Regions from separate parts of the Streptomyces sp. NPDC053069 genome, predicted to be linked through region 3. Evidence: riboswitches for the same ligand, from Rfam matches in the RefSeq annotation. Region 3 holds a riboswitch; each other region holds the start of a gene.
The links. Region 3 has a riboswitch for cyclic di-AMP ahead of ACIGXP_RS03970 (NlpC/P60 family protein). Riboswitches for the same ligand answer to the same signal wherever they lie in the genome.

Region 1 (2,192 bases), on a different contig from region 3:
CGCTCGCAGCAGATAGCCGTCGCCGAGAAGATCCTGGCCGACCAGGGCACCAGGCCGTGGGCCACCTGCGCCGTGCTCTCCGGACTGACCTCCGACTCCGGTTCGGTCGATGTCGACACCGGCGTCGGCAACCCCGGCGACACCGGTGGGTCGGGTGACACCGGTGGCCCGGGTGACACCTCCGGCTCGGCCGGCAGCTCCGACTCGTCCGGTCTGCCGGATTCGTCCGCGTCCAACTCCGGGACCGGCTCCGGATCCGGTTCCGGTTCTCACTCGGGCACCGACTCGGGCGCCAACTCCGCCTCCGGTTCGGACTCCTCCGGTCCGGATTCCTCGGGCCCCGATTCCTCCGGCTCCCCCTCGGGTTCCGGCGCCTCGCCGTCTCCGCACCAGAGCCACCACGCCACGAAGACCCCGGACGCGACCGGCGGCCCCACCGGAACCGGCAACCCCAAGTCCGACAAGACCGACACGCCCGGCTCGTCCGGCAATGGCGACTCGCAGGGCGGCGACAGCTCGCCGACGGCAACCCCCGGTACCGACGAATCGGACAATTACCAGCAGCCCGCCGGTTCTTGGAGTCTGGTCGACACCGGCGCGCTCAGCAGTGGCGGACGTCACCGCGGTGACAGTGCGGACGAAAGCGTGACAAACGGTCAGAGCGCCCCCTCTTCCGGCCGTCATGCCGGCCGTGCGGCGGACACCTACACCGTGCGCGAGGGGGACACCCTCGCCTCCATCGCCGACTCCCTGGGCGTCGACGGCGGATGGCATGCGCTCTACGACGGGAACAAGGGCGTCATCGGCGCCGACCCGAACCACATCACCGCCGGTCAGACCCTGGAAGTCGGTTCCGAAAAGGGTGCAAAGTAGCGGCAGTTGACGCCCTGTTTCGCCGTTGATGTCCGATTCGGTGAAAGTGTGGGATGAGTCTCAGAAGCCCTGATCGTCTTTGAAATTCCCCCGATCACGTGTCTACGGTCAGGACCGCTCGTCACCACGAGCCCCGGCAGTCGCAACGCCGAATCCTGCCAGCGGTTGCCCGGGAACAGTCGTCGCGTCAAGCGCCGTGGGCAGGAGCGGGGGACCCAAGGTAAGTGCCGGTCCCGGCGGTTGACGCCGGCACCGGCTGGGGGTGAAGCCGCACCTCGCGCAAGCGAGCGTGCGGCCGGGCAACTCAACCGGCCCGAACCCGACAGCTCACCTCGCAGGCGTCGGTGAGGGGATCGATCCATGCTGTTCTCCGGCAAGGGCAAGCACCGTCGTCCGTCCAAGGCCGTCCGCGCCATCACGCTCGCCGGTGTCACCGGCGCCGCCGTCGCCGCCCCGCTGATGGCGGCCGGCAACGCCTCCGCCGCCACCGCCTCCGAGTGGGACGCGGTCGCCCAGTGCGAGTCGGGCGGCAACTGGTCCATCAACACCGGCAACGGCTTCTACGGCGGTCTGCAGTTCTCCGCCTCCACCTGGGCCGCGTACGGCGGCACCGCCTACGCCCCGCAGGCCAACCAGGCCACCAAGGCGCAGCAGATAGCCGTCGCCGAGAAGGTCCTCGCCGCGCAGGGCAAGGGCGCCTGGCCGGTCTGCGGCACGGGCCTGTCGAGCGCCGCCTACAACGGCTCCGCGCCCAGCACCACTTCGAACACCACCTCGTCGAAGACCACCGCGCCCAGCACCACCACGCGCTCCGACCAGCAGGCCGCCTCCCGCTCCGCCGAGCGCACGGCCCCGTCCGCGAGCAAGACCGTCACCACCCCGACCGGCAAGAAGGTCAAGAAGGGCGACGGCGAGTACAAGGTCGTCACGGGCGACACCCTCAGCACCATCGCCGAGAAGCACCACGTCGCCGGCGGCTGGCAGAAGCTGTTCAAGCTGAACAAGGACATCGTCGAGGACGCCAACCTCATCTACCCGGGCCAGCAGCTGCACCTGAAGTAAGCGACAGCGGCCTTCGGGTCCGCCCTCCGTCCCCACGGGCTCCCCGCCCCGGCGCGTGTTCCCCCGTACGCGCCGGGGCGGGGTCTTTTCTGCGCCCCGCCTTTTCCGTGCGCCGCTCGCCTTTTCTGTGTGCCCTCTGCATCCACCCTTTGTTCCGCACGTGAACAATGGGTACCGTCTGCGTGTCCTCCCCGTCCACGGGACGGTCGGTCGGTGGCCGATCCCCCGGAGACGGTTAGGCTCTAGTCGCAAGGCGC
Region 2 (2,192 bases), on a different contig from region 3:
GGGTGTTGGCGCTGTCCACGCCACGCCGTACGGCCGCCTCGTCCATGACGTCGTCGTGGTACAGCGTGGCGAGGTGGGTCAGCTCCACGACCACGGCCGACGGCACGATGCCCGGCGCGTAGGGGTCGCCGAACTGGGCCGCGAGCATCACGAGCAGCGGCCGGAACCGCTTCCCGCCGGCCCGTACCAGGTGCTGCGCGGCCTCCGTGATGAACGGGACCTCGCTCTTGGTGGCCTCGAGCAAGCCTTCCTCGACAGCCGTCAATCCGGCCTGGACATCGGCTTCCAGAGCCTGGTCCCGCACGCTCAGCCCGAACGGCCCGACGACGGTCACGAGGGGTCTCCTGTCTGCTGGTGTCTGCTGGCGATTACACGGTTTGTCGATAGGTCGCTGCCATCACTCAAGTCAGCGTATCCGGTCCTCTTTCGATCACCGATAGCGCCCACCGGTCCAGCCTGGGAGGTATCGGGTCATGACCGGGATGCTTTTGATCAAGCGATATGAACGTATATTTATCGACTTAACGGGAATCTGTCCGCTTTGTCGCGAGACGAGAGGCGAGCGGAGTAACGCCTGCACCTTCCTCTCCCGGGACAACGACGGGCGCCAGGTCGCGGGTTCCGCCATCCAGTCGACCCACCTGAATCCCCCATGTCCGACTTGAAGCGTTTTGCTATTTCGTGAGTTGGGTCACGAGCACCCGTCGGCACCCCATCCCCGTCGACCCCGCCTTCTCCCCTTGGCCCACTGGCGAGTTGAGGGTTGGCAACCGCAAAGGATCAAGCGCCTCATAGGGCATAGATCAAGGTCAAATAGGACGTTGTGTGAATCCGGTACTTGTTTCCGACATGTGCTCTCGCATACGTTCCGGGCCGTCGGGCGGACGCCGAATCCTGCCACCGCCCGCATAACCATCCACGGACTCATCCGTATGGCAGGAGCGGGGGACCCAGGTAAGTCGCCGGGCCGGACGGCACACGTCGCACCGGAACGGCTAGGGGTGAAGCCGTGCCTTCCCGGGCACGGTCGGGCACCTCCCCGCCCGAACCCGACAGCTCACCTCGCAGGCGCCGGAGAGGAACTTCCCCATGCCTGCTGCCGCTCAGCACCGCCGTACCCGGAACAACCGCATCGTCCGCGCCCTCGCCGCCGCCGGTACCGGTGCCGCCGTCCTCGCCCTGCCGCTCATCGGGGCGACCAGCGCCTCCGCCGCGACCCCGGCCGCCACCACGGTCTCCACCACCCCCGCCGGTTACCCGAACACCCTTGACGGCTGGATCCGCGAGTCCCTCGCGATCATGGCCCAGAAGGGCATCCCGGGCAGCTACAACGGCATCTACCGCAACATCATGCGGGAGTCCTCGGGCAACCCCAACGCCATCAACCTCTGGGACTCCAACGCCGCCAAGGGCATCCCGTCCAAGGGCCTGCTCCAGGTCATCGACCCGACGTTCAACGCGTACCACGTGGCCGGAACCTCCTTCAACATCTACGACCCGGTCGCGAACATCACCGCCGCCTGCAACTACGCGGCCAAGCGGTACGGGTCGATCGACAACGTCTTCGGCGCGTACTGACAGCTCCGCCGGCCGGCAGGCGGGACGGACACCGGCCGCCCGGCACGCCCCCGCACCTGACGGACGGGGGCGTGCCGGGCGGCCGCCGTGCATCCTCCGGGCCTGCGCCGGACGGCCGCGTACTGAAGGGCCGGCCAGTCGGTCGGTGCCGGTCAGCCGGTCGGAAACAGTCTTTCGAGGACGACGGCGATGCCGTCGTCCTCGTTCGACAGGGTGACCTCGTCGGCCACCGCCTTGAGTTCGGGGTGCGCGTTGGCCATGGCGACCCCGTGTCCGGCCCAGTCGAACATCGGGATGTCGTTGGGCATGTCGCCGAACGCCAGGGCCTCCTCCGCGGCGATCCCGAGCCGCTCGGCGGCCAGCGCGAGGCCGGTCGCCTTGGTCACCCCGGACGGCTGCAGCTCCACGGTTCCCGGCCCCGACATGGTGACCGTCGCCAGCGAGCCGACCACCGCGCGCGCGACCGACGCCAACTCGTCGTCGGACAGCTCGGCATGGCGCAACAGCACCTTGCTGATGGGCTCGCACCACAGGTCGTCGCGCCGGCCGACCCGTACCGCGGGCAGGGTCGGGTGCGGCATCAGATAGCCCGGCTCGATGAGCGTGAGCCCGTC
Region 3 (2,192 bases):
ACCCACCACGCACAGTTCGGCGGGCGGGATGTCGTACTCGCCGGGCGGGGTGTCCTCATCGTGTTCCCCGGTGCCGACGAGCTCCCGTACCAGCGCGTACTGGGCGTGGTTGGTGTCCTGGTACTCGTCGACCAGGACGTGCCGGAAGCGGCGGCGGTAGTGCTCGGCCACGTCCGGGAAGGCACGCAGCAGGTTGACCGTCGTCATGATCAGGTCGTCGAAGTCGAGGGCGTTCGCCTCGCGCAGCCGCGACTGGTACAGGGCGTAGGCCTGGGCGAGGGTCTTCTCGAAGCCGTCGGTGGCCTGGGCGGCGAAGTCCTCCTCGTCGATCAGCTCGTTCTTCAGGTTGCTGATCTTGGCGCTGAAGGACTTCGGCGGGAAGCGCTTGGGGTCGAGGTCCAGGTCGCGGCAGACCAGGGCCATCAGGCGCTTCGAGTCCGCGGCGTCGTAGATCGAGAACGACGACGTGAAGCCGAGCTTCTTGCTCTCGCGGCGCAGGATGCGCACGCACGCGCTGTGGAAGGTCATCACCCACATCGCGTGCGCGCGCGGGCCGACGAGCTGCTCGACGCGCTCCTTCATCTCGCCCGCGGCCTTGTTGGTGAAGGTGATCGCGAGGATCTGGCCCGGGTGCACGTGCCGCTCGGCGAGGAGGTGGGCAATGCGGTGGGTGAGCACACGCGTCTTGCCGGAGCCGGCGCCGGCGACGATGAGCAGCGGCGAGCCGGCGTGCACGACCGCGGCACGCTGGTTGTCGTTCAGCCCTTCCAGGAGGGCCGCCGCGTCGAGCGCGGGGCGGGGGGCGCCGTCGCGGTAGTAGGCGTCCCGGTCCGGCGGCACGTCGAACTTCCCGCCGAACAGATCGTCCGGAATCGACTCCGGAGCGTGATCGTCCTCGGGCGGCGGCGGGGGCTCCTCCTCGCGCCCGCGAGGGGGCTGGAGGTCCGCCAGGAAGCTGTCGTCAAAGAGGCTGCTCATCGCTCTACGAGTCTAGGGCGCCCCACCGACAACCGGTCGCCGTCCCGGCAAGATGGCCGACCGGCGAAGCGGCGGACATCCTGAGGCACGGCCCTGACGCTGCGGAATCACCCGATGACGTGGACGTGATCCCGACGCCGGATCACGAAAATGTATCGGACATATCACGCACCAACCTTCACACTAGTCACACCGGTTGGCTAGGTTGCCGTCAGGCCGCGTGCGCGGCCTCCGCCGAGTCCGGCGCGCCCGCACGGCGCCCGGAGCCGGGGACCCACCGAATCCTGGGGTGAATCGGCCGACTCCCGCCCGGGACGAGGCCGTAGGGCAACCCTTCCGAACCGCCGCCCGAACCCGACAGCTAACCCGGTAGGCGGCTCACTGGAAGGAGTCGCCTCCCTTGGCGTCGCACCGCAAGACGCGCCCCGGCGGGGCCATCGGGACGGGCCTGCGCACCCCCGCCCTCGCCACCGCCGCCCTCACCTCCATGGCCGTGCTCTCGCAGACCGCAGAGGCCACCCCGGGTACCGATCACGCCAAGCCGAGCCTGGAGGAGGTCGAGAAGAAGGTCGACGACCTCTACCGCCAGGCGGAGTCGGCGACCGAGAAGTACAACGCGGCCAAGGAGCGGACAGGAAAGCAGCGGGGCCGCGTCGACGCCCTGCGCGACGACGTCGCCCGGCGTACCGAACGCCTCAACAAGGCCCGGGAGGAGCTGGGTTCCTTCGCCGCGGCCCAGTACCGCACCGGCGCCGCCGCACCCGACACGGCCACCTTCCTGCTCGCGGACAGCCCGCAGGACTACTTCGACCAAAGCCAGCTGATGAACCGGCTGACCTCGCGGGAGAAGAGCGCGGTCGACGGCTACATCGGCGAGCAGGCCGCGACCATGAGGAAACGGCGGGAGGCAGCGGAGAGCCTGCGGACGCTGACCGACTCGCAGCACGACCTGAAGACCGCCAAGGCGACCGTCCAGAAGAAACTCGCCTCCGCGCGCAAGCTGCTGTCACAGCTGACGGCCCAGGAGAAGGCGCGGCTGGCCGCCATCGAGCGGGAGAAGCAGCAGGAGGCGGCACGCAAGGCGGCCGAGCTGGCGAAGCGGCAGGCAGCCCAGCAGCAAGCCGCTTCGTCGCCGTCCTCGTCGTCGTCATCCTCCTCCTCGTCGTCCGGATCCGGTTCGACGGGCTCCGGCTCGACCGGGTCCACGGCCCCCA
Region 4 (2,192 bases), on a different contig from region 3:
TTCCCGCGGACCGCGAGATTGGTGTATTTGAAGTCGCCCTCGGGCTGCCGGTCCGCGAGCAGTACCGCGAACCGGTCGGCCCAGCCGACGAATGCCCCGTCGGGGCCGGGGTCGCCGACGCCCTCGGTGAAGCTGTCCCCCACCGCCACGTACGACCCGATCACTGATGTGTTGTCACTCTTCGAATCGTCTGCCACGTCGGACCATGATTCACCTTTGGATGTGTCCTACGCGACCGTAGGCAGGGGTTGACGGCCGGTGAGATATGACACCCTTAAATGATTTGCCAACCCGGAACAGGGCGAACACGCCGAAGGACGGACAGCCTCAGACGACGGCGACGCCGTGCTCGCGGAGGTAGCCGACCGGGTCGATGTCGGAGCCGTAGTCGGGGGTGGTACGGATCTCGAAGTGCAGGTGCGGGCCGGTGACGTTGCCGGTGGCGCCCGACAGGCCGACCTGCCGGCCCTCGGTCACGGTCTGCCCGGGCGAGACGGAGAGCCGGGAGAGGTGGCCGTACTGCGCGTAGTGGCCGTCGTTCAGCCTGAGGACGACCTGGTTGCCGTACGCGCCGCCCCAGCCGGCGGAGACGACCGTCCCGGCGGCGACGGCCTTGACCGGGGTGCCGGTCGGTACGACGAAATCGACGCCCGTGTGGTAGCCGCTGGACCACATGCTGCCGGCCACGTGGTAACCGGTGCCGATGGTGGCGCCCGTGACCGGGAGGGTGAAGCCGGTGGAGGTGGCCGGCGTCGTGGCGGCGCCGGAGGTCCTGGGCGCCGGGGCCGCCTGGGGCGTGGAGCGGTGCGAGCCGCCGGACGACCGGCTCGGGGCCGCGGGCTCGGTGCGGGTGGGTGCGGCGTGCCTGCGGGTGGGTGCGGCCTGCCTGCCGAGCGCGAGCTCCAGGCCGGGGTGGATCAGCGACGGGTCGTCGCCGACGGCCTGCCGGTTGTCGGCGTAGAGGCGGTGCCAGCCGCCCGCCACGTGCTGCTCGTCGGCGATCACCGAAAGGCAGTCGCCGGTCTTCACCGTGTAGGTACGGACGCCGGAATCCGGCTGCGCGGCGGCCTTGTGCACCGGGGCCCGAAGGGACTGCACGGCCTGCGCGGAGACGGACTGCGCGGTGCCGGCGGCATGCGCCCCGGTGGTTCCGACGAGCGGGAGGGCCAGGGCGGCACCACCGGTTCCGGCGACGGCGATCGAGCGGGAAAGACGCGGGGTCTTGGGGCGTCGGTGCTTGCCCTTACCAGGCATGGCGCATTCCTCTCCGGCGCCTGCGAGGTGAGCTGTCGGGTTCGGGCTGGAGCTGCCCGGCCGTGCGCGCACGGTTTCACCCCGAGCCTGTCGCGGAGACCGGACAGGCAGTGGTACCTGATGGGTCCCCCGCTCCTGCCGAACACGGGTCAAGTGTGTGGGGCTCCGGGCGGCGGCAGGATTCGGCGTTCCGTCCGGATCGGTGGCGAACGTAAGCGGGTGGGACGCAGGGAAACAAGCAGTCGGTTTCCGCCGTTCGCCTTTCAGAAGATCGGATTCGGGAATTCGCCGTCACCCTCCGTGCATTTCCACCTGTTACGGCCCTTCAAATTCCCTCTTCACCGAGGAAATTACGTGGACATGACGCGGCACGCACCGTCACGAATATGACGCTCCTCACGCGCACCCGACCATGAGTCCGCATTTCACTCCGAGTTTGAATGAAGGCGCCAATTCGGGCAGAAGCATTAGATGCGGCACAGGCGGATAACCGTTGCATCCAGGTCACCTTTGAGGCCGGCGCGCAGCCCGTGGTGCAGCAGTACGGCACCGCGATGGACTTCGCCCGTTTCGCGACATTCGTACGACGCCGCCGGGTCGAGTCCGCGCAGGCGCAGCGCCGGCACGGGTTCGCCGTGGCTCTGCGCCTGGAGCCAGGCGAGGACCACCGTCTCCTCACCCAGGACGTACTGGACGGCGCTCAGTCCACCGGCCGGAGGTCGCAGCCGGTACAGGTCGCCCTGCTGGACGACCGGCCGGATCTCCTTGTAGAGATCGATCCACTGCCGGGCCTCGGCCAGTTCCTGATCGGTCCACTCGGTGAGGTCGCCGCCCACCCCGAGCACGCCCGCCATGGCGCTGACGAAACGGAACCGCAGGCCACTGACCCGACCGTTGAGCTGGGTGTTCGGGCTGTCCGTGACCCAGGCGGCCATGAT

Region 1: linked by a shared signal. The riboswitch ahead of ACIGXP_RS31370 (transglycosylase family protein) and the one ahead of ACIGXP_RS03970 (NlpC/P60 family protein) in region 3 are both predicted to bind cyclic di-AMP.
Region 2: linked by a shared signal. The riboswitch ahead of ACIGXP_RS33645 (transglycosylase SLT domain-containing protein) and the one ahead of ACIGXP_RS03970 (NlpC/P60 family protein) in region 3 are both predicted to bind cyclic di-AMP.
Region 4: linked by a shared signal. The riboswitch ahead of ACIGXP_RS08745 (peptidoglycan DD-metalloendopeptidase family protein) and the one ahead of ACIGXP_RS03970 (NlpC/P60 family protein) in region 3 are both predicted to bind cyclic di-AMP.

The regions. Positions count from the first base shown of each region.
Region 1 is NZ_JBITZN010000016.1:92,916-95,107, reverse strand. Features, by position in the region: gene ACIGXP_RS31375 (transglycosylase family protein) at 1-873, shown strand, start outside; cyclic di-AMP (ydaO/yuaA leader) riboswitch at 1,056-1,229, shown strand; gene ACIGXP_RS31370 (transglycosylase family protein) at 1,234-1,935, shown strand.
Region 2 is NZ_JBITZN010000018.1:155,712-157,903, reverse strand. Features, by position in the region: gene ACIGXP_RS33650 (polyprenyl synthetase family protein) at 1-334, opposite strand, end outside; cyclic di-AMP (ydaO/yuaA leader) riboswitch at 911-1,084, shown strand; gene ACIGXP_RS33645 (transglycosylase SLT domain-containing protein) at 1,090-1,578, shown strand; gene ACIGXP_RS33640 (HAD family hydrolase) at 1,731-2,192, opposite strand, start outside.
Region 3 is NZ_JBITZN010000002.1:74,086-76,277, reverse strand. Features, by position in the region: gene pcrA (DNA helicase PcrA) at 1-978, opposite strand, end outside; cyclic di-AMP (ydaO/yuaA leader) riboswitch at 1,201-1,371, shown strand; gene ACIGXP_RS03970 (NlpC/P60 family protein) at 1,379-2,192, shown strand, end outside.
Region 4 is NZ_JBITZN010000003.1:374,038-376,229, forward strand. Features, by position in the region: gene ACIGXP_RS08740 (SGNH/GDSL hydrolase family protein) at 1-164, opposite strand, end outside; gene ACIGXP_RS08745 (peptidoglycan DD-metalloendopeptidase family protein) at 328-1,254, opposite strand; cyclic di-AMP (ydaO/yuaA leader) riboswitch at 1,259-1,414, opposite strand; gene ACIGXP_RS08750 (alpha-galactosidase) at 1,722-2,192, opposite strand, start outside.